One region of the Streptomyces sp. NPDC048600 genome, then DNA from elsewhere that is predicted to be linked to it. Evidence: riboswitches for the same ligand, from Rfam matches in the RefSeq annotation. Region 1 holds a riboswitch; the other holds the start of a gene.
What was found. A riboswitch is a leader RNA that binds a small molecule or an ion and turns the genes downstream of it on or off. The one in region 1 is predicted to bind glycine.
Positions count from the first base shown of each region.

Region 1 (11,525 bases):
AGGAGTAGCCGAAGCACGGCGCGTCACAGTGCACCGTGGTCGGGCCGAGGTCGTACGTGGCGCCCGACACGATCCCCTTGACGAAGTGCCAGAACTGGACGTGTACGGGCTGGTCCAGTCCGAGGTTGTGCTTGACCGCGGCGATGTCGGCGGCCGAGGGATTCTTCCCGATGTACTGCTGGGCGAGCTGGTCGACGGTCTGGCCGGCGAGCCGCGGCAGCAGGAAGAAGATGCCGAAGGTGACCGCGGTGACGACCAGCAGCAGGATCACTGCCGCGACCGTCCGGCGGAGGATATACGAGATCACGGGGACCGGCGCTGGTGCCCGCGGACCGCGAAGCCCGCGGGCACCAATGCCTTCACCTGCCTTCCGGGGCTACTTCTTGGTCGTGCCGATGTTGAGGTAGTCGTACTGACCGCTGAAGGCCGCCGTCGAGGTGAGGTTGGTGAAGTTGGACGGGCGGTACAGCAGGACCTTGAAGTAGGTCAGCGGGACGAGGGCCGCCTCCTCCATCGTCTTCTTGTCGATCTGGGTGTAGAGGCTGTTGCGCTCGGCGCCGTCCTCGGTGCCGATCGCCTTCTCCAGCAGGGAGTTGACGTCCGCGTTGTCGAGCTGCGACAGGTTGGTGTTGCCGGACTCGCCGATCGCGTCACCGTGCAGGATCTGCTGCAGGAAGCCGTAGCCGGACGGCCAGTCGGAGCCCCACTGCATCATGTGCAGACCGATGTTCTGCTTCTTGTTGAACGCCGGCACGCCCGCCGCGTCGGTGAAGTACTTGCCCGACGGGAACTGCTTCAGCGTGGCCGTGATGCCGGCCTTCTTCAGCGAGTCGATGATCGCGGTGGCCGCGTCGATCTCCTGCGGACGGTCGCTGCGCGCCGAGATGTTGGTGCTGATCGTCGACTTGCCGCAGGCCTTCAGGTGCTCCTTGGCCTTGGCCACGTCGCCCTTGTTGCCGTCGGTGGCGTAGATGTCGGACTTCTCGTAGCCCGGGATGTCCGGCGGCAGCACGGTCGTGGCGATGTCGCCGCGGATCGGGCCGCCCTCGGCCGTCTGGACCGAGACCTTGTCGATCGCGTACTGCACGGCCTTGCGGCACTCGACGTTGTCGAACGGCGCGACCTTGGTGTTGATCGCCATGTAGACGAGCCGGCCACCGTAGGTGTTGTCGGTGCTGGCCTTCAGGTCGCTGCTGTTGACGACCTTCGCCTGCGTCGCGGCCTGGACACCGGTACCGCCGAGGTCGATGGCGGTGCCCGCCATGACGTCCTGGTCGATGGTCTCGGCGTTGACCTTCAGCTTGACGACGATCTTCTCGGGGTACTGCTTGCGCAGCGGGTCGGTCTTCGCGTCCCAGTTCTCGTTGCGGACGAGGGTGACCTGCTTGCCCTCCTCGTAGCTCTCGAACTTGTACGAGCCCGAGGACACGATCTTCTTGACGTAGTCGACGCCGGTGTCCTTGGCCTGCGGCACCGGAGCCGTCTGCGGCGTGGCGACCAGGTAGTCGAACTCCTGGAAGGCGCGGTTGAGGTGGAAGACGATCGTGGTGTCGTCCGGGGTCTCGATCGACGCCAGGCCCTTGGCGCTCTTGTCCTTGTACGGGCCCTTGTACTTGTCGCCGCCCTCGAGGAACTGCTGGAAGTAGTTGGGGCCGAGCGAGAGCACGTCACGCGCGAAGTTGGAGCGCTCGACGGCGTACTTCACGTCCTTGGACGTGATCGGGGAGCCGTCCTCGTACTTCAGGCCCGGACGCAGCTTGTACGTCCAGGTCTTGCCGCCGTCACCGGGGGTGCCGGGACCGGCCGCGAGGTCCGGGACCAGCTCGTTGCCCTTCTCGCCCGGGGCGGGCTTGAACGTCATGAGCGGACGGGCGTACAGCCGGCTGAGGTTGTACATGTACGCGTAGTACGTGTTGCCGGGGTCGAAGGAGTCCGGCACGTCCGAGTACTCGTACGTGACCGTGCCACCCGCCTGGGTGGAGGCGTTGACGACACCGGTCGTCGCCGCGTTGGCTCCGGCCGCCTTGCCCTTGTCGCCGTTGTCCTTGCCCTCATCGGCCTTGCTGCAACCCGTGAGGACCAGGCTCACGGTACCGATTGCCGCCACCGCGGCCAGCGCTGACCTTCGCATGATGGTCTGCTTCCCCTCCATTGTTGGAAACTTGATGTGCTCTCGGCGCGTCCGCGAATCAGCGGCTGCGCGGGTCGAGAGCGTCACGGAGTCCGTCGCCGAGCAGGTTGAACGCCAGGACGGTGACGAAGATTGCGAGGCCGGGCACGATCATGAACTGCGGGTCGACCTCGTAGAAGTTGACCGCCTCGCTGAGCATGCCGCCCCACGACGCCTGCGGGGGCTGGATGCCGACGCCGAGGAAGCTCAGGCTGGCCTCGAAGAGGATGTTCGTCGGGATGAGCAGCGTCGAGTAGACGATGATCGGGCCGACCAGGTTCGGGAGCAGCTCCCGGAAGAGAATGTACGGCCCCTTGGCACCCAGGCCCCGGGAGGCGTCGACGAACTCACGCTCTCTGAGGGCCAGGGTCTGACCACGGACGATACGGCCCAGATAGGGCCAGTTGAAGAAGCCGATGACGAAGATCAGCACGCCGATGTGCAGCGGCAGACCTTCCAGGCCGAACGCACCGCCCTGCAGCGTCGCGGCGATGGCGATGGCGAACAGCAGCAGCGGGAAGGCGAGGAAGGTGTCCATCAGACGGCTGATGACCGTGTCCACCCGCCCCCCGTAGTAGCCGGCCACGACGCCGAGGACCGCGCCGATCGTGTTGGACAGGATCGTGGCGCCGAAGGCGACGACCAGCGACACCCAGGAGCCCTCCAGGATGCGGGTGGCGATGTCGCGCCCGAACTTGGGCTCGACGCCCAGCGGGTGGTCCGCGCTCATGCCGCCGAAGCCCCCGGTGGGCAACGAGGTGTTGGGGTCGATCAGGTCCTGGTTGAAGGCGTTGGGGTCGAGACCGAGCAGGGCCTGGAGGGGACGGGAGAGGATCGCGAGGAGCACCAGCAGAATGACGATGACGCCGCCGGCGACGGCGACCTTGTCCTTCTTGAACCGGGTCCAGGCGATCTGTCCAAGGGAGCGGCCCTCGATCTGCCCCTTGCCGGCGCCGACGAGTACAGCTTCCGGCTGTGCCTCGGCTGCTGCCCCGGCGGTGTCGATCGGTGCGGTCACAAGCGCCCTACCCCTTCTCGGCCGGTGGTGTTCGGCCCACTCCTCCGCCGTTGTTCGGCGTGTGCTGTTCCTGCGGTGGCGCCTCGGCCGTAGGTGTTACGACCCCTTCGGCCGGACGACCCGTGGACGTGTTCTCGCTCAGGGAATCCGCTCGGCCTGCACCTGACACGGGAGTCTTCAACGCTCTGCTGATCACACGCCAGATCTGCCGCCGAAAGTATGCCTAACCGTGATGCCGCGTGAGGGGTTCCGTTATCCGAACAACCTACGCCGCGTTGCGGTGAATCAGTAGAGGCATACACCGGCCCCCAGGGGCCGCGACGGACCGCCTCGGACCCCCAACGGGCCCCCCGATCGGGGGAGTTGAGGAGGCCCCCTGACGGCCGATGTGACCGCCACCACACCCTTCGCGACAAGGCCGGAATTACACCTTTCGCCACCTTCACTCGACAGTGGCGAATCGGGCATCGGGAATCTTCCGGGCGCCGCTTTTGATTTCCCGTCTGCAAATTTTAGGGCTCTCTGAGCTTCTGAATTCTCGTTCTCGAATGAACTGCTTGCTGCACCGAACGGTGGGTCGCTAGGTTTCTCGACGTCGAACCGACCCGTAAAGAAGGCCGAGGGGGTGGGGACCTGAACTTCGGCATCGTCAAGGTCAAGGCCTCGGGCGGCTGGAGCACGACCCGGTCCGCCAAGAAGGGCGTCACGGTGACCGACCGCATGGTCGTCGGCGCCCGCAAGCGCGCCTACACCCGTCCGATGGTGGAGTACCGCGAGTTCGGCGGGCCCTGACAGCCGATCTGAGGCATTCTCACAAACGTTCCTGCTGAACACTCTGACCGGGCATCGGAACTTTCTCGTGCCCGGTTGGACAAAAAATTGACTGTAGAAACAGGAAAGGAAATCGATCGAAAATGCCTAAGGCGTTAGCGTCAGCAATTACCTTGGCTTGCTTCGCGGCTCCCCTCACCGGTGCCGCCGAGGCCGCGACGGCACCGTCGGTCACCGACCTGCGGGGAGCACCACGCCCTCGACCACGGTCGTGCGGGCTTCGGGGAAGAACGGCACCACCGTGTTCTTCGCCGGAACCACCAAGGCCTCCGGCTCGTACAGCGCGAAGACGTGCAACGCGCGGGGCACGGGCTACGGTTCCCCGGTGACCGGCAAGGCCGTGAGCTGGACGGCGCTCGGGTAGGGAGCGGTCAACTGCGCGGACCGCGTCACCTCGAACTCACCGGCGGCGATGGCCCAGGCCCGGTTCTGCGCCGCCTGACCGGCTGACACACAGTCCGCCGCCCACAGACGTCGGTCTGCCCCCCAGGCCGATGCGCGGAAGGGCCGGACGCCCCCGGCCGGCCCTTCCGTAGGCGGCTCGGCGGAGGTTCGGAATCCGGTGGCTCAGAAGCCGCCGTGCGCCGGAGGGTATCCGTAGCCCGCGACGGGCGCCGGAGCCGCGTGCGCCTCGCGGTCGTAGAACGGGCGCGCGTTGGACCGCATCCACATCGCGACGGGGCAGTACTCGTCGGACATCGCCACCGTCGACACGGGCAGCCCGTCGGGTACGGCGCCGATGGACTGGTGCATCATGGCGCGCACCGAGTCCACGGCCGGCGGCGAGGTCTCGTACACGTCGAGGCCGATGGCGAGATACGGTGCGCCCAGCGCCGGCTGCACCCAGGCGCGGCGCAAAGTCCGCACGGCCGGGGTGCGATGGGCGTTCTGCGCGAGGAGGGCGTAGAACTGCGGGATCTCGATACCGGGTTCGGCCAGCCGCAGCGGGCCGGCCGGCTGGCGGTCCAGGCCCGTCGCGATGCGGCGCAGATCGAGCCAGGGCACGCCGACGCCGCCGCCATGGGCGTGCGGGTTGAGCCAGAGGCCGTAGTGGTCGGGGTACAGGGTGCGGGCCACGTCGAGGGCGTCGACGACCTCGTAACTGCGGTTCCAGCCGCTGGCCGACAGCTCCTGGGCGGAGGTCACACAGGGCGCGTAGGAGTGGCCGCCGACGTGCATGGTGCCGTACTGGGCGTCCGGGGAGCCCGCCTGACCGTGCCAGAGCAGCATCCAGACCTGGCCGGAGACGGGCGTCGCGAGGGCACGCAGGAGCGCCTCGTAGGCGTCGTAACGCCCCGGGGTGACCTGGCGCAGCGTGTGCTCGACCGTGCCGGTCGCGGCGGTGCCGCTCGCGCTCACTGTGTTACGCCCCTTCTTCTTCTGACCGGGTTATGAAACCAGGTTATGCCGTCCGGGGGGAGCACCGGGGGAGAGCTCGGTGGGTTCCGTGATCTCCTACTTCTGGAAGAACGGGCGCACCTTCTGCCGCATCCAGTCCCCCACCGGGTCCTGCGCCACGTCCAGCAGGACCAGGTTCACCGGCCACGGGACGGGGGCCTGGGCCAGGGCCCGGCCCAGGGCCGCGGTGGGTGCGGCGAGCGGGTCGCCGTCCAGCTGGGCGAGTTCGACTCCGACGAACAGCGCCGGGCCGGCCGTCTCGATCGCGGCCAGACAGCGGCGGGCCGTGCGGACGACCCCGGTGGCGTCGAACTCGGCGGAGGCGGCGGTGAGGAAGGCGACGGGGTCTTCCTGCCAGTCGGGTTCGTACAGGCGGACGCGGCCGCCGCTCGCCGGGCCGTCCAGCGGGGTGCGGCCGGAGCGGCAGAGCTCGGCGACGGCGGCCGGCGGGAGGGGCACGCCGACCACGCCGCCGGGGTTGAGCGCGATGCCGGCCTGCGGGGGCAGACCGCGGGCGAACTCCACGGCGGGGGCGACGGCGTACGACATGTTCGGGCCCGCGCCGAGGCGGAACTGCTCCTCGGAGGTGAAGACCGGGACGTAGGCCTGGCCCTCGATCTCCAGAGTGGGCAGGTCGAGCTCGCCGCTGTCCGGGCCGCCGCCGGACGGCAGCGGCACCCAGACGAAGCTGCGGCCGAGGACCTCGACGAGGCGGGCGCCGGCCGACGGCACGCCGAGGGAGGCGGAGAGCACCTCCTCCAGTTCGTTGCCGGGCCATCCGCCGTGCGGATGCGGGTGCGCCTGCGCCTGCGCCGGGAAGTCCATCTGCTGCCTACCGCCTGCCGTGAACCTGCTGTGGCTGAAAGGCTAACCCGTGCGGACGGCCCGCCCGTCGGCGTGCCCGGCCCGTGGGAACGGACGGGCTCCCACGGCCGGTCCGTCAGCCCGTGAACCCGATCCGGCGCAGGGCGTCCGCGGCGTCCCGGTCGAGCAGGACGGCCGAGCCGCAGCCGCCGGGCAGTGCGCCGCGCTCGACGCGGCGCAGCAGGCGCGCGGCGGCGCCGCGGTGGCGGCGGAAGGCGTAGCGCGAGACGCCGCGGCCGCGCTCGCGCTGGCCCGCCAGGGCCTGCTCGGGGGTGACGTCGAGGAGCAGCAGATGCAGGGTGCCGCCGCGGCGGCGGGCCTCGCGGGAGAGCCAGCCGCGCACCCAGGCCTGGGTGCCGCAGTCGTGCACGACGACGCCCCGGCCGGAGCGCAGGGCGCGGCGCAGTCCGGCGTAGTGGGCGAGGCGGACGAGCGGGCGGTAGACGGCGTACGGCAGGAAGCGGGGGGCGCGGGCGTCGAAGCGGTCGCGGGTGTCCTGGGAGTCGATGCGGGTGCCGGGCACGGCGCGCCGCATCAGGGTGGACTTGCCGCTGCCGGGCAGTCCGGTGATCACGACGAGGTCGGCGGGGCCGAAGAGCAGGGCGTGCGGGCTGCGGCCGGCGCGCTCGCGCAGGTCGCGGACGACGGGTGCGGAGTGTGCGGGGCAGGCGTCCGTGGCCGGGGCACCGGTCCGTGCGGGCAGCGCGAGGGCCGGGCTGGTGGCGTACGGCGTGGTCCTGTTCACCGTGATCGTCCTCCCCTGGGGCGGGTCACGAGACCCTTGCCCATCGAGTGTAAAGAGACGGTAATGGGGTGCGCCTCCGGATTTCGTGTGCGTAGTGCCACAGCCCGGTTACAGATGCGGCCTGCCCTGCTCGGCGGATGCGTGCAATGATGGGCGCGCCAACTGCATACCGGCCGTTTGAATCCGCGCGGGAGAGTCCCCAGTCCGTCTGGGGCGCCGAAGGAGCAAGTCCCTCCCTTGAATCTCTCAGGCCCCGTTACCGCGCGGGCGAGGCACATCTGAAAAGCGGGCCGCTGCCAGCAGTGGTCCCACCCAAGGTGCAAGCCATGTCCTTCCCCCGCGTCACTGTACGTATGTGTACGGGCGGTCATGGCGAACCTCTCAGGTTCCGATGACAGATGGGGAGGAATGACCTCGCCTGTCGTGTACTTGGGAGACGACCGACCGATGAGCAGTACCGAACTGCGCCTTACCGCGCTCGACGCCCTGCATCGCTCGCTGGGCGCGACGATGACCGACTTCGCCGGCTGGGACATGCCGCTGCGTTACGGCTCCGAGCGCGACGAGCACAACGCCGTGCGCACCAGGGCAGGGCTCTTCGACCTCTCGCACATGGGCGAGATCACCGTGACCGGCCCGCAGGCCGCGGCCCTGCTGAACTTCGCGCTCGTCGGCAACATCGCCGCCGTGGGCGTGGGCCGCGCCCGCTACACCATGATCTGCCGGGCCGACGGCGGCATCCTGGACGACCTGATCGTCTACCGGCTGGGCGAGTCCGAGTACATGGTCGTCGCCAACGCCTCCAACGCGCAGGTCGTGCTGGACGCGCTGACCGAGCGCGCGGCCGGCTTCGACGCCGAGGTCCGTGACGACCGTGACGCGTACGCGCTGATCGCCGTCCAGGGCCCGGAGTCCCCCGGCATCCTGAAGTCGCTGACGGACGCCGACCTGGACGGCCTGAAGTACTACGCGGGTCTGCCCGGCACGGTCGCGGGCGTCCCGGCGCTGATCGCGCGCACCGGTTACACCGGCGAGGACGGCTTCGAGCTGTTCGTGAAGCCGGAGCACGCCGTGGCGCTGTGGCAGGCGCTGACGGAGGCGGGCGCGGGGGTCGGCCTGATCCCGTGCGGCCTGTCCTGCCGCGACACGCTGCGCCTGGAGGCGGGCATGCCGCTGTACGGGCACGAGCTGACCACCTCGCTCACCCCCTTCGACGCCGGGCTCGGCCGTGTGGTCAAGTTCGAGAAGGAGGGCGACTTCGTCGGCCGCGAGGCGCTCACCGAGGCCGCCGCGCGCGCCGAGCAGAACCCGCCGCGGGTGCTGGTCGGTCTGGTCGCCGAGGGCCGCCGGGTGCCGCGCGCCGGTTTCGCCGTGGTCGCGGGCGGTGAGGTGATCGGCGAGGTCACCTCCGGCGCTCCCTCCCCCACGCTGGGCAAGCCGATCGCCATGGCGTACGTCGACGCGGCGCACGCGGCGCAGGGCACCGCGGGTGTCGGCGTGGACATCCGGGGCAGCCACGAGCCGTACGAGGTCGTGGCGCTGCCCTTCTACAAGCGTCAGAAGTGACAGTTTCGTAGCACCGCCGCGATGGCGTCGGGCACGTTCGCGCTGCTCACGCACGCCCCGGGCGGTCCCCCCTGCATCAGCATCACCTCGCGTACAGGAGAATTCAGGCCATGAGCAACCCCCAGCAGCTGCGCTACAGCAAGGAGCACGAGTGGCTGTCGGCCGCCGAGGACGGCGTGTCGACGGTCGGCATCACGGAGCACGCGGCGAACGCCCTCGGCGATGTCGTCTACGTCCAGCTCCCGGAGGTCGGTGACACGGTGACCGCGGGCGAGAGCTGCGGCGAGCTGGAGTCGACCAAGTCGGTCAGCGAGCTCTACTCGCCGGTCAGCGGTGAGATCACCGCCGTCAACCAGGACGTCGTGGACGACCCGGCGCTGGTGAACTCCGCCCCGTTCGAGGGCGGCTGGCTGTTCAAGGTCCGCGTCGCGGGCGAGCAGGACGACCTGCTCTCCTCCGACGAGTACTCCGCCTACATCGCCGGCTGAGGAGTCGCATGTCCTCCCTGAACACCCCCCTGCACGAGCTCGACCCGGAGGTCGCCGCGGCGATCGACGCCGAGCTGGTGCGTCAGCAGTCCACGCTCGAGATGATCGCGTCGGAGAACTTCGCTCCGCTCGCCGTCATGGAGGCGCAGGGCTCGGTGCTGACGAACAAGTACGCCGAGGGCTACCCGGGCCGCCGCTACTACGGCGGCTGCGAGCACGTCGACGTCACCGAGCAGATCGCGATCGACCGGATCAAGGACCTGTTCGGCGCCGAGTACGCCAACGTCCAGCCCCACTCGGGTGCCTCCGCGAACCAGGCCGCGCTGTTCGCGATGGCCAAGCCGGGCGACACGATCCTCGGCCTGGACCTGGCGCACGGCGGTCACCTGACCCACGGCATGCGCCTGAACTTCTCGGGCAAGCAGTTCGACGTGGTCGCGTACCACGTGGACGACGCGGGTCTCGTGGACATGGCCGAGGTCGAGCGGCTCGCCAAGGAGCACCGTCCGAAGGTGATCATCGCGGGCTGGTCGGCGTACCCGCGCCAGCTGGACTTCGCGGAGTTCCGCCGGATCGCCGACGAGGTCGAGGCGTTCCTCTGGGTCGACATGGCGCACTTCGCGGGCCTGGTGGCCGCGGGTCTGCACCCGAACCCGGTCGAGCACGCGCACGTGGTGACCTCCACGACGCACAAGACGCTCGGCGGCCCGCGCGGCGGCATCATCCTGGCGAAGAAGGAGTTCGCCAAGAAGCTGAACTCCTCGGTGTTCCCGGGCTTCCAGGGCGGTCCCCTGGAGCACGTGATCGCGGCCAAGGCGGTCTCCTTCAAGGTCGCCGCGGGCGAGGAGTTCAAGGAGCGCCAGCGGCGTACCGTGGACGGTGCCCGTATCCTCGCCGAGCGGCTGACGGCCCCCGACGCCCGTGAGGCGGGGGTGAACGTGCTGTCCGGTGGTACGGACGTGCACCTGATCCTGGTCGACCTGCGCGAGTCCGAGCTCGACGGCCAGCAGGCCGAGGACCGGCTCCACGAGGTCGGCATCACGGCCAACCGCAACGCCGTCCCCAACGACCCGCGGCCGCCGATGGTGACCTCCGGTCTGCGGATCGGCACGCCCGCCCTCGCCACCCGCGGCTTCACGGCCGAGGACTTCGCCGAGGTCGCGGACGTGATCGCGCTGGCGCTGAAGCCGTCGTACGACGCGGAGGCGCTCAAGGCCCGGGTGACGGCTCTCGCCGACAAGCACCCGCTGTACCCCGGCCTGAACAAGTAAGTCCCCGGCGGGGGCACCCGGCGATCCCGGGTGCCCCGCCACCCCGTACTGAGGAGTTTCCGTGGCCATCTCGGTCTTCGACCTGTTCTCGATCGGCATCGGCCCGTCCAGCTCCCACACGGTCGGCCCGATGCGCGCCGCGCGGATGTTCGCGCGCCGGCTGCGCAACGAGGATCTGCTGCCCGCGGTCGTCTCCGTCCGCTGCGAGCTGTACGGCTCGCTGGGCGCGACCGGCCACGGCCACGGCACGCCGAAGGCGGTGCTGCTCGGCCTGGAGGGCGACTCCCCGCGCACGGTGGACGTGGAGACCGCCGACGAGCGGGTGGAGTCGATCAGGTCGCGGGGTCGGCTGAACCTGCTCGGCGAGCACGACATCGCCTTCGACTTCGACCGCGACCTCAAGCTCCACCGGCGCAAGGCCCTGCCGTACCACGCCAACGGCATGACGATCTGGGCGTACGACGCCTCGGGCGCCGAGCTGCTCTCCAAGACCTACTACTCGGTCGGCGGCGGCTTCGTCGTGGACGAGGACGCGGTCGGCGCGGACCGGATCAAGCTCGACGACACGGTCCTGAAGTACCCCTTCCGCACGGGCGACGAGCTGCTGCGCCTGACGAAGGAGACCGGTCTGTCGATCTCCGCGCTGATGCTGGAGAACGAGCGGGCCTGGCGGAGCGAGGAGGAGATCCGCGAGGGGCTACTCGACATCTGGCGTGTGATGCAGGCCTGTGTGTCGCGCGGCATGGCCCGCGAGGGCATCCTGCCGGGCGGTCTGAAGGTGAAGCGGCGGGCCGCGACGACCGCGCGCAAGCTGCGCTCCGAGGGCGACCCGCTGGCGCTGTCGATGGAGTGGATCACGCTCTACGCGATGGCGGTGAACGAGGAGAACGCGGCGGGCGGCCGGGTGGTCACCGCCCCGACGAACGGCGCGGCCGGCATCATTCCCGCCGTCCTGCACTACTACATCAACTTCGTGCCGGGCGCCGACGAGGACGGCGTGGTCCGCTTCCTCCTCGCCGCCGGCGCCATCGGCATGCTCTTCAAGGAGAACGCCTCCATCTCCGGCGCCGAGGTCGGCTGCCAGGGCGAGGTCGGCTCCGCCTGCTCCATGGCCGCGGGCGCCCTCGCGGAGGTCCTCGGCGGCAGCCCCGAGCAGGTCGAGAACGCCGCCGAG
Region 1 covers NZ_JBVJGZ010000029.1:27,755-39,279, reverse strand. The annotation lists gene ACZ6SQ_RS31060 (ABC transporter permease) at 1-307, opposite strand, end outside; gene ACZ6SQ_RS31055 (ABC transporter substrate-binding protein) at 377-2,131, opposite strand; gene ACZ6SQ_RS31050 (ABC transporter permease) at 2,190-3,188, opposite strand; gene ACZ6SQ_RS31045 (hypothetical protein) at 4,191-4,328, opposite strand; gene ACZ6SQ_RS31040 (hypothetical protein) at 4,332-4,472, opposite strand; gene ACZ6SQ_RS31035 (enhanced serine sensitivity protein SseB C-terminal domain-containing protein) at 4,587-5,378, opposite strand; gene ACZ6SQ_RS31030 (enhanced serine sensitivity protein SseB) at 5,475-6,242, opposite strand; gene ACZ6SQ_RS31025 (AAA family ATPase) at 6,358-7,032, opposite strand; glycine riboswitch at 7,205-7,298, shown strand; glycine riboswitch at 7,299-7,434, shown strand; gene gcvT (glycine cleavage system aminomethyltransferase GcvT) at 7,474-8,592, shown strand; gene gcvH (glycine cleavage system protein GcvH) at 8,703-9,080, shown strand; gene ACZ6SQ_RS31010 (serine hydroxymethyltransferase) at 9,089-10,351, shown strand; gene ACZ6SQ_RS31005 (L-serine ammonia-lyase) at 10,413-11,525, shown strand, end outside.

Region 2 (11,525 bases), on a different contig from region 1:
TACTTCTCGACTCTCGGCTACCAGCCGGGCATCGCCGCGCTCGCGGCCGGTCTGCTGTCACCGATCGCGACCGTCGTGCTGGTCCTCGTCACCCTGGCCGGCGCCCTGCCGGTGTACCGCAGGGTGGCCGAGGAGAGCCCGCACGGCCAGGGCTCGATCGCCATGCTGGAACGGCTGCTGACGTTCTGGAAGGGCAAGCTGTTCGTCCTGACCCTGCTGGGCTTCGCGGCGACGGACTTCCTGATCACCATCACCCTGTCGGCCGCCGACGCCTCGACCCACCTGGTCGAGAACCCCCATCTCAACGACGCCCTGCACGACAAGCAGATGGTGATCACCCTGGTCCTGGTCGCCCTGCTGGGCGCGGTGTTCCTCAAGGGGTTCCTGGAGGCGATCGGCGTGGCGGTCGCCCTGGTCGGGGTGTACCTCGTACTCAACGCGGTCGTGGTGACGGTCGGTCTCTGGCACGTCGCCACCGAGGGCCATGTCGTCACCGACTGGTCCGACGCCCTGACCGCCGAGCACGGCAACGTCTTCGTGATGATCGGCATGGCCCTGATCGTCTTCCCCAAGCTCGCCCTCGGCCTGTCCGGCTTCGAGACCGGCGTCGCGGTCATGCCCCACATCAAGGGCGACCCGGCCGACACCGAGGAGAACCCCGCCGGCCGTATCCGTGGCGCCAAGAAGCTGCTCACCACCTCCGCGCTGATCATGAGCTGCTTCCTCATCACCAGCAGCTTCATCACCACGCTCCTGATCCCCGAGAAGGAGTTCGAGCCGGGAGGGCAGGCGAACGGCCGCGCGCTCGCCTATCTGGCGCACGAGTACCTGGGCAACGCCTTCGGCACGGTCTACGACGTCGCCACCATCGCCATCCTGTGGTTCGCCGGCGCCTCCGCCATGGCGGGCCTGCTCAATCTGATGCCGCGCTATCTCCCCCGCTACGGCATGGCCCCGCACTGGGCCCGCGCGGTGCGCCCGATGGTCCTGATCTTCACGCTCCAGGCCTTCCTGGTCACCTGGATCTTCGACGCCGACGTCGACGCCCAGGGCGGCGCCTACGCGACCGGCGTCCTGGTCCTGATCTGCTCCGCGGCCATCGCGGTGACCATCGCCGCCCGCAAGGCCGGCCAGCGCAACTGGACCATCGGGTTCGGCGTCATCTCCGTCGTCTTCCTCTACACGACGATCGTCAACATCATCGAGCGCCCCGACGGCGTGAAGATCAGCGCCGCCTTCATCGCGGAGATCATCCTCATCTCCATGCTGTCGCGGCTGATGCGCGCCTTCGAAGTGCGCGTGACGGACGTGACGCTCGACGACATGGCGCAGCGGTTCGTCCGGGACATCGCCACCCGCAAGATCCGGTTCATCGCCAACGAGCCCGACGCGCGGGACGTGGCCGAGTACCGCGACAAGATCGAGCAGATCCGGACCGACAACGACCTGAGCGAGCAGGACGACTTCGTCTTCCTGGAGGTCACGGTCGGCGATCCCTCCGAGTTCGAGTCCAGCCTGAGCGTCCGCGGCGAGGTCATGCACGGCCGCTACCGCGTGCTGACCATGGAGTCGTCCTCGATCCCCAACGCCCTGGCCGCGCTGCTGCTGCACGCCCGCGACATGACCGGCCGCACGCCCCACATCTACTTCGAGTGGACCGAGGGCGACCCCTTCGCCAACTTCCTGCGCTTCTTCCTGTTCGGCCAGGGCGAGGTCGCGCCGGTCACCCGCGAGGTGCTGCGCGAGGCGGAGCCGGACCCGGCACGCCGCCCGCGGGTGCACACGGGCTGACGGTTCGGGAGCGGACACGACGGCCCGACGGCTCCTGGGTGTCCCGACGTACCGATAGTTCGTGGGTGCCGCGACGCACCGACGGCCGGGCGCGTCCCGTGGAGCCGGAGTCGATCACCGGCGGGCGACCTCCTATCGTGACGGGCATGCAGTCCTACACCATCGGACAGGCCGCCCGGCTGCTCGGCGTGAGCCCCGACACCGCCCGCCGCTGGGCCGACGCCGGCCGCGTGGCCACCCATCGCGACGACAGCGGCCGTCGTGTCATCCAGGGCCGCGATCTCGCCGCGTTCTCCGTGGAGCTGGCCAAGGCGTCGCCCGCCGCCGAGGGCGACGAACCGCCGTACACCTCGGCCCGCAACGCCTTCCCCGGGATCGTCACCGCGATCAAGCTCGGCGACGTCGCCGCCCAGGTCGAGATCCAGGCGGGCCCGCACCGTCTGGTCTCCCTGCTGACCCGCGAGGCCGTGGAGGAACTCGGCCTGGAGGTGGGCATGGAGGCCACGGCCCGGGTGAAGTCGACAAACGTCCACATCGACCGCACCTGACCTCCGGCGGCCGCACGGCCTCCAGGTCGCTTCATCGACATGCGGTGCCGGCCCCGTACGCGGAGAGGCCCCACCCCCGAGGGGGCAGGGCCTCTCCGTGACCGATCTCAGGGCCTCGGGCCCCGGACCACCGGCCGTCAGTCCTCGTACGCGTCCAGCGGCGGGCAGGAGCACACCAGGTTCCGGTCACCGAACGCCTGGTCGATCCGGCGCACCGGCGGCCAGTACTTGTCGGCCACCGACACACCGGCCGGGAACACGGCCTCCTCGCGGGAGTACGCGTGCGCCCACTCCCCGCCCAGCGCGCCCGCGGTGTGCGGGGCGTTGTACAGCGGGTTGTCCTCGGCGGGCCACTCGCCCGCGCCGACCTTCTCGATCTCCGCGCGGATGGCGATCATCGCGTCGCAGAACCGGTCCAGCTCGATGATGTCCTCGGACTCGGTCGGCTCGATCATCAGCGTGCCGGCCACCGGGAAGGACATGGTCGGCGCGTGGAAGCCGTAGTCGATGAGCCGCTTGGCGACGTCGTCCACGCTCACGCCGGTCGCCTTGGTCAGCGGCCGCAGGTCGATGATGCACTCGTGCGCGACGAGCCCGCCGGGGCCGGTGTACAGCACCGGGAAGTGCGGCTCCAGGCGCTTGGCGATGTAGTTCGCGGAGAGCACGGCCACCTGCGTGGCACGCTTCAGGCCCTCGCCGCCCATGAGCCGGACGTACGCCCACGAGATCGGCAGGATGCCCGCGGAACCCCACGGGGCGGCCGAGATCGGCCCGACGCCCGTCTCCGGGCCGGCGGACGGCTGGAGCGGGTGGTTGGGCAGGTACGGCGCGAGGTGGGACCGGACGGCCACCGGACCGACACCCGGGCCACCGCCGCCGTGCGGGATGCAGAACGTCTTGTGCAGGTTGAGGTGCGAGACGTCGCCGCCGAAGTGACCCGGCTTGGCCAGGCCCACCAGGGCGTTGAGGTTGGCGCCGTCGACGTACACCTGGCCGCCGGCCTCGTGCACCTGGGCGCAGATGTCGGCGACGTGCTCCTCGAACACACCGTGCGTCGACGGGTAGGTGATCATCAGCACCGACAGCTGGTCGCGGTACTGCTCGATCTTCGCCCGCAGGTCCTCGACGTCGATCTCGCCGTCCTCGGCGGTCTTCACGACGACGACCTTCATGCCCGCCATCACCGCGCTGGCGGCGTTGGTGCCGTGCGCGGAGGACGGGATCAGGCAGATGGTCCGCTGCTCGTCGCCGTTGGCGCGGTGGTACCCGCGGACGGCGAGCAGACCGGCCAGCTCACCCTGCGAGCCCGCGTTGGGCTGGAGGCTGACCTTGTCGTAGCCGGTGACCTCGGCGAGGCGGTCCTCCAGCTCGTGGATGAGCGTGAGGTAGCCCTCGGCCTGCTCCTCGGGCGCGAAGGGGTGCAGCTGACCGAACTCGGGCCAGGTGACCGGCTCCATCTCGGTGGTCGCGTTGAGCTTCATGGTGCAGGAGCCCAGCGGGATCATGCCGCGGTCCAGCGCGTAGTCGCGGTCGGACAGCTTGCGCAGGTAGCGCAGCATCGCCGTCTCGGAGCGGTGCTGGTGGAAGACGGGGTGGGCGAGGTAGTCGTCGGTGCGCAGCAGCACGGCCGGCAGCGCGTCCTCGGTGGCCGCGTCCAGCGCCGCAACGTCGCCCTCGACGCCGAAGGCCGCCCAGACCGCGGCGAGCTGCTCGCGGGTGGTGGTCTCGTCGCAGGAGAGCGACACCTGGTCGGCGTCGACGAGGTGCAGGTTGACACCGTTCGCCCGCGCGGCGGCGGCGACCTCGGCGGCACGGCCGGGCACGCGCGCGGTGACCGTGTCGAAGAACGCGCCGTGCACCAGCTCGACACCGCCGCCGGCCAGGCCCGCGGCGAGGATCGTGGCGTAGCGCTGGGTGCGCCGTGCGATGCCCTTCAGCCCCTCGGGGCCGTGGTAGACGGCGTACATGCCGGCCATCACGGCGAGGAGCACCTGGGCGGTGCAGATGTTGCTGGTGGCCTTCTCACGGCGGATGTGCTGCTCACGCGTCTGCAGGGCCAGCCGGTACGCCTTGTTCCCGTCCGCGTCCACGGACACGCCGACGAGGCGGCCGGGCAGGCTGCGCGCGAACTTCTCGTGCACGGCCATGTAGCCGGCGTGCGGTCCGCCGAAGCCCATCGGCACACCGAAGCGCTGGGTCGTGCCGATCGCGATGTCCGCGCCCAGCTCGCCCGGCGACTTCAGCAGCGTCAGCGCGAGCAGGTCGGCGGCTACGGTCACCAGCGCGCCGAGCTCATGGGCCTGGTCGATGACCGGCTTGATGTCCCGCACGGCACCGGAGGCGCCCGGGTACTGGACCAGCACACCGTTGATCTCGCGCCCGGCGATCTCGGCCGGGATGCCCTCGCTCAGGTCGGCGACGACGACCTCGACACCGGTCGGCTCGGCGCGGGTCTCGATCACGGCGATCGTCTGCGGCAGCACGTCCGCGTCGATCAGGAAGAGGCCCTTCTTGTTCTTGCCCATGCGCCGGGACAGCGCCATGGCCTCGGCGGCCGCGGTGCCCTCGTCCAGCAGGGAGGCGCCGGAGGTGGGCAGGCCGGTCAGCTCGGCGACCATGGTCTGGAAGTTCAGCAGCGCCTCGAGGCGGCCCTGCGAGATCTCGGGCTGGTACGGGGTGTATGCCGTGTACCAGGCCGGGTTCTCCATGACGTTGCGCAGGATCACCGGCGGCGTGAAGGTGCCGTAGTAGCCCAGACCGATCATGGAACCGAGGACCTGGTTGCGGTCGGCCAGCGAGCGCAGCTCGGCGAGCACCTCGGCCTCGGTCCGCGCGCCCGGCAGGTCCAGGGCATCGGCGTTCTTGATCACATCGGGTACCGCGGCGGCGGTGAGCTCGTCGAGGGAGCCGTAACCGACGTGCGCGAGCATCTTGGCCCGCGCCTCCTGGTCGGGCCCGATGTGGCGCTGCTCGAAGGGAATGCCCTGTTCGAGCTCGGAGAGCGGCGTGCGCTGGGCGGTCATTGCGGAGGCCTCCTGGTCTGACGCGACCTTCGAGGGGTACCACGGCGCTGGTACCCCGACGGCCTCCCCCTCTGTCATCTCAACCTGAGAGCTTCACCGGACGCCTCGATGGCACCCGGCTTTCACCGTCGGTGAGAGCGGACCGTGAACACCCGCCCTGCTTTCCAGAGTGACCTCGTCCGTGCGGTACGTGGGCCTGAGAGATTCCGGGGAGGATTTGCTCCTTCGGCGCCTCCGACAACTACCGGAGGACTCTCCCGCACGGGGTCAGCAGCCTCTGCAAGCCTACCAGCGCGGTTCCCGAGCGGGCCTTCGAGTGGCCGGGGTCACCAATGTGCTCTTTCGTAGTGCTTACGGATGAGTGCCGACCAAGTGGAGGGCTCGTGCAGACCGACATCGATCCGCGCAACCTGATCGGCCGCAAGGCGTTCGACCGCAACGGCACGAAGATCGGCACGATCGACGAGGTGTACCTCGACGACGCGACCGGTGTGCCGGAATGGGCGGCCATACGCACCGGCCTCTTCTCCAGGGACGCCTTCGTCCCCCTGGAGCCCAGCGAACTGATCGAGGGCACACTCCACGTCCCCTTCGAGCGAGCCCTGATCAAGGACGCACCCGACTTCGGAGTGGGCCGCCATCTCTCCCCCGAACAGGAACTCCAGCTCTACCACCACTACGGCCTGGACGTGGCCCCACCTCCCCCGCTCCCCGACCGCGACTTCGGAAACATCGCAGGCAAGGAAGACCCCGCCTAACCCACCCCTCCCCCACCAAGAGGACCCGGGGCCCGCAACCATGCCTTCCTAAGGGGCGCGGGAAACTGCACAACCAACCACCCACGACCCGCAGCCGAAGTCCGAGTAGCCCCACCCATCCCCCACCACCCCTAAGAGGCGCGGGGAACTGCGCAACCAGCCACCCGACCCGCAGCCGAAACCGCCCCACACCCCCACCACAAGGCAGCACCACCACCCCCTAAGGGGCGCGGGGAACTGCGCAACAGCCACAACCGGCCCGCAGCCGAACCCCTCCACGCCAGGGCGCACACCCGTCGACCACTACGCCCAGGCACCCCGCCCGGCAGGGCCCCGCACCAGCGGCAACGGCTCCGCCACAGAAAGAGCAGGGTCCTCGACCCTGAACGTCCGCACCCGCCCCACCTCCGACGTCGGCGTCTCGAACCGCACCGTGACCCGCCCCAGACCACTGCCCTGCACCCACCCGTGCCCGTGCTCGGCGTGGTGGACGTCGCGCCCCGGGGCCCACCGCCGCTCCTGAGGCTCCTCGGCCTCCTTCGGCCGTTCCTCGCCCGACTCCTCCTCGGCCGCCTGCTCAGCCTCCTCCGCGGCCTGCGCGAACAGGTCCTCCTGGGTGAAGTCGGCCAGGCCGCTCACCCCGACCCCGAGCAGCCGCACCCCACCCGTGGTGTCGACGGCCTCCAGCAGCCGCAGCGCGGCCTCCCGCACCACCACCGGGTCGTCGGTGGGCCCCCGCAACGTCTCGGACCGGGTCAGGGTCGAGAAGTCGTACCGCCGCACCTTGAGCTGGATCGTCCGCCCGGACAGCCCGGCCCCCCGCAGCCGCCGTACGCAGCGGTCGGCCAGCCGCTGCACCTCCAGCCCGACCCGCACCCGGTCGTGGATGTCCACGTCGTAGGTGTCCTCGACGGACACCGACTTGGTCTCCCGCTCGGCCACCACGGACCGCTCGTCGCGCGCGAGCGCCATCGCGTACAGCGCGTGCCCGTGCGCCTTGCCGACCAGCCGCACCAGCTCGTCCTCACCGGCCTCGGCGAGCTCCCCGACCGTGTGGATGCCCGCCCGTCTCAGGTGGTCGCCCGTCGCGGGCCCCACCCCGGGCAGCGTCCGCACGGACATCGGCCCGAGCAGCGCCCGCTCGGTGCCCGGCTCGATCAGCACCAGCCCGTCCGGTTTGGCCTGCTCGGAGGCGATCTTCGCCAGCATCTTGGAGGCCGCAAGCCCGACCGAGCCCGTGAGCCCGGTGACGGCCCGTATGTCCGCGCGCAGCTTGGCCCCGCTCAGCCGTGCCGAACCGGCGTCCCAGGCCGCCTCACCGGCCTCCAGGTCCACGAACGCCTCGTCCAGGCTCAGCGGCTCCACCAGCGGCGACAAGGCCCGCAGCAGCGTCATCACCTGCTCGCTGACCGCCCGGTACAGCGCGAACCTCGGCACCAGATACGCGGCGTTGGGCGCCAGCCGCCGCGCCTGAGCCATCGGCATCGCCGAGTGCACCCCGAACACCCGGGCCTCGTACGAGCAGGTCGCCACCACCCCGCGCGGCCCGAGCCCGCCCACGATCACGGCCTTCCCGCGCAGACTCGGCTTGGACGCCTGCTCCACCGAGGCGAAGAAGGCATCCATGTCGAGATGCAGGATCGTGGGCGCGGTTCTCACATCTCCGATGCTGCACCACACCACTGACAATGCCCCGGCGCAGGGCGGAGAGTCTCACCTGGGGCGCTGCCGGAACTCGACGTTCCAGCCGCGGGCTACACCGCCTTGTTGCGCCGCCGGGCCAGTTCGTCCGCCGGGTTGTGCCCGACGAGCGTCTCCCCGGTGTCGATGCGCTCCCCGTGAAGCTGGGACAGCGCGCTCTCGACGTCCCGCCAGACCACGCCGACGGCGATCCCGAAAACGCCCTGACCGCCCTGCAGCAGGGCGTGCACCTCGTCGGGCGAGGTGCACTCGTAGACGGTGGCGCCGTCGCTCATCAGCGTCATGCGCTCCAGATCGCGGAACCCGCGCTCACGCAGATGCTGGACGGCGCTGCGGATGTTCTGGAGCGAGACCCCGGTGTCCAGGAACCGCTTGACGATCTTCAGGACGACGACGTCCCGGAAGCTGTAGAGCCGCTGTGTCCCCGACCCGTATGCGGGCCGCACGCTGGGCTCGACCAGTCCGGTGCGCGCCCAGTAGTCCAGTTGGCGGTAGGTGATGCCGGCGGCCGCACAGGCCGTCGGACCCCGGTAGCCGACCTCCTCGGCCGCCCCCTGCGCCGCCCCGCCGTCGGGCACGGCCGTGGGCCGTTGAGCGGTATGACCGGACGCGCTGCCGTGATCGGGACATCCGCGGCTGGAGTGCAGCCGAGAGCCCTGGGGAGGGTACGGGCCGCTCTCCCCCAGACCGCGTCCGGGGGCACCCCCAGCCGTACCGTCGCCGCTGCTTCTCACGCCGACCTCCGTCCTTGACCTGCCCTCTCGACGGTAGGCAGTCACCAAGGGTGCGTCAACGATCGCCACACTCGGCACGCCGAGTGATAATCACCCTAGGAGTGGTTTCCCGTGCCCCACCGCGGGGAAAGGCTAGCCGAATGCACTCGCGGGAGGCCGCAGGACGCTCTCAATCGCCGCTGGCATGTGCCGAGGCGGCGGTGTCCCCGGACGGCCCGTCGAGCACTGCAGACATCCTCCGGGCGCCGGTCCGACCGCGCCTCACTGGCTGCTGGTGCCGAAGTCCTCGGGCGAGATCTGGTCGAGAAACTCGCGGAACTTCTCGACCTCGTCCTCCTGCTCGTCCGGGATCGCGATCCCCGCGTCGTCCAGCACCCCGTCACTGCCATAGATCGGCGTTCCGGTGCGCAGGGCCAGCGCTATGGCGTCGGACGGCCTGGCGCTCACCTCGACCCCGCTGGCGAAGACCAGCTCGGCGTAGAAGACGCCCTCACGCAGGTCCGTGATGCGCACCTCGGTGAGCTCCTGGCCGACGGCCTCCAGCACGTCCTTGAACAGGTCGTGAGTGAGCGGCCGTGCGGGGGCCATGCCCTGCTGCGCGAAGGCGATGGCCGTCGCCTCCCCCGGCCCGATCCAGATGGGGAGGTAGCGGTCGCCTCCCACTTCGCGCAGGAGCACGATCGGTTGGTTGGAGGGCATTTCGACCCGGACACCTACGACATCGAGCTCGTTCACACAGCAACCCTAGGCCGTGCCCGGGACGTTTGGGTAGTCGGGCCCGGCACAGGAGGCTGTTCCCGCGGGGCGTGGGACGCCGCGAAGGCGACCGATCCGGTCACCCACCAGCCCGGGAGCCGCCCGATGATCCACTCCGCGGCCGACCCGGGGAAACGCCCTTCCGAGCCGGCGCCGTCCGGGCCTCGGACCTCATGCCCGGTCCGTCGACACCCGGGCCACCGGCCCACGCCGGGTTCGTCACCGCTCTAACCGCGAGGCCGTTCCCGCCCCGGTCACCGAGCGGCACCATGGCCGCACGCCCGACCCCGTCGGGACCCCGTCTCCGGTCCCGGCGGGCGGCCATGCCTCAGGGCAGGCGCACCCCGAGCGCCGTCTGCACCAGCGCCGAATGCAGCTTCACCGTGAGCCCGGCCAGCTCCTTCGTACGGGCCTCCGCATGGGCCCTGGTCTGCGGATTGCGGTGACGCCTGAGCGGAGCCACCACCTGGTCCACCAGCCCGGCCTCACGGTCGGCGGTCGCCTTCATCACCCGCAGGTGCCGCGGCTCGATCCCGAACCGCCCCAGCTCGGCCACCAGGGTCGCCACGGTCACCGTCTCGGCGTCGTACACGCCCTCCGGCAGCGGTGAGATCAGCCCGTAGGACTCCCATTCCACCAGCTCGGACTCCTCGATCCCGGCCGCGGCGAGCAGCTCCGCCCGCCCGATCCGGGCCGCCGTGGGCCCCTCCGCTGCCTCCGGCAGGGCCTCGCCGTCGCGCTGACGGCCGACGGCCGGAAGCCGCACGTCCTCGCCGCGCGCCACGGCTTCGAGATACTCGCGAATCACCTTGAGCGGCAGATAGTGGTCCCGCTGCATCCGCAGCACATGACCGAGACGCTCGACGTCACTCACGCTGAACTTGCGGTACCCCGAAGGGGTGCGCTGCGGTTCGATGAGCCCCTCCGCCTCCAGGAAACGAATCTTGGAGATGGTGACTTCGGGGAACTCGTCGCGCAGCGCGTTCAGCACCGTGCCGATGCTCATCAGTCCACTGTCCGCCGCGGCGGTGCCACTCCCGGCACCGCCGCTCGGTGTTTGAAGCATGGACCTTCCCTGGGGGTCCCCCGGACCTGGGTCCGGGGCGGGTCAGATGCCCTGGCGGCTCGCGTAGAAGACGAGCCGGTACTTACCGATCTGCACCTCGTCGCCGTTGTGCAGGCCTACCTGGTCGATCCGCTCGCGGTTGACGTACGTGCCGTTCAGGCTGCCCACGTCGGCGACGGTGAACGAGCCGTCGGGGCTGCGCCGGAACTCCACGTGGCGGCGCGAGACCGTCACGTCGTCCAGGAAGATGTCGCTCTGCGGGTGCCGGCCGGCCGTGGTCAGCTCGCCGTCCAGCAGGAAGCGGCTGCCCGAGTTCGGACCGCGGCGCACGACCAGCAGCGCCGAACCCAGCGGCAGCGCGTCGACCGCGGCCTGCGCCTCGGGCGACAGCGCCGGCACCTGCGTCTGGCCGGTCACCTCGGCGTCGTAGGCCTCGAGCCCGCTGATGGAGATCGTGGACGTCGTCTCGGACGGACGCTCCGGGGCCGCGCCTGCCCGCAGCGGAGCACCGCAGTTGGAGCAGAAGCGGCTGTTCTCCGGGTTGCGGTTACCGCACCTCTGGCACACCAGGGCCGACATGGACGGATCCTCCTGCCGCGGCTGCCCCGCCGGGGCGTTGGACGCGTACGGGTCGGCGGCATATCCTCCACCCGCACCTGGGGTCGACGGTTGGCCGAAACCTATGCCGCCCACCTGGGCAGGGTCAACCGACGGCGCGCCCGGACCGCCGGAAATGTCGCCGCCCGGACCAGCGACCTGGTCACGGAACAGCGGCCGCTGGCCTTCGGCGTCGGGCTGGGCGCGATGACGAGCGGTGGCGCTGTTGTCGCCGCCGTCTCGCGCGCTCTTGCCGAACAACTTCGCAAACAACTTCACGGGCGATTCCCCTTGACCGAAATAGACCCGCCCGTGGGGCAGGACGAACCCTGACTGCACACTCTGGCCGAGTCGGACATCATGACAACGTCCGTAACCACCAGACAGTTTCCACCACGCACCACCCATTCGGTGCGGCGACCCCCCGCAACCTCTTGCCCTCGACGGACGCCCCCCATGCACCCCCGGTTCACTGGGAGGACGACCGAGCGTAGTCAGGCTGCTTCGCGGGCCGCAAGGCGTCCACGATGATCTTGTCCGAACGCTCAACC
Region 2 covers NZ_JBVJGZ010000040.1:34,933-46,457, forward strand. The annotation lists gene ACZ6SQ_RS35020 (APC family permease) at 1-1,791, shown strand, start outside; gene ACZ6SQ_RS35025 (TOBE domain-containing protein) at 1,938-2,339, shown strand; gene gcvP (aminomethyl-transferring glycine dehydrogenase) at 2,477-5,362, opposite strand; glycine riboswitch at 5,537-5,632, opposite strand; gene ACZ6SQ_RS35035 (PRC-barrel domain-containing protein) at 5,746-6,120, shown strand; gene ACZ6SQ_RS35040 (DNA polymerase IV) at 6,424-7,779, opposite strand; gene ACZ6SQ_RS35045 (MerR family transcriptional regulator) at 7,875-8,555, opposite strand; gene ACZ6SQ_RS35050 (bifunctional nuclease family protein) at 8,817-9,290, opposite strand; gene ftsR (transcriptional regulator FtsR) at 9,640-10,377, opposite strand; gene ACZ6SQ_RS35060 (FHA domain-containing protein) at 10,420-11,382, opposite strand; gene ACZ6SQ_RS35065 (DUF881 domain-containing protein) at 11,444-11,525, opposite strand, start outside.
Region 2: another riboswitch for glycine. It lies ahead of gcvP (aminomethyl-transferring glycine dehydrogenase); the one in region 1 lies ahead of gcvT (glycine cleavage system aminomethyltransferase GcvT).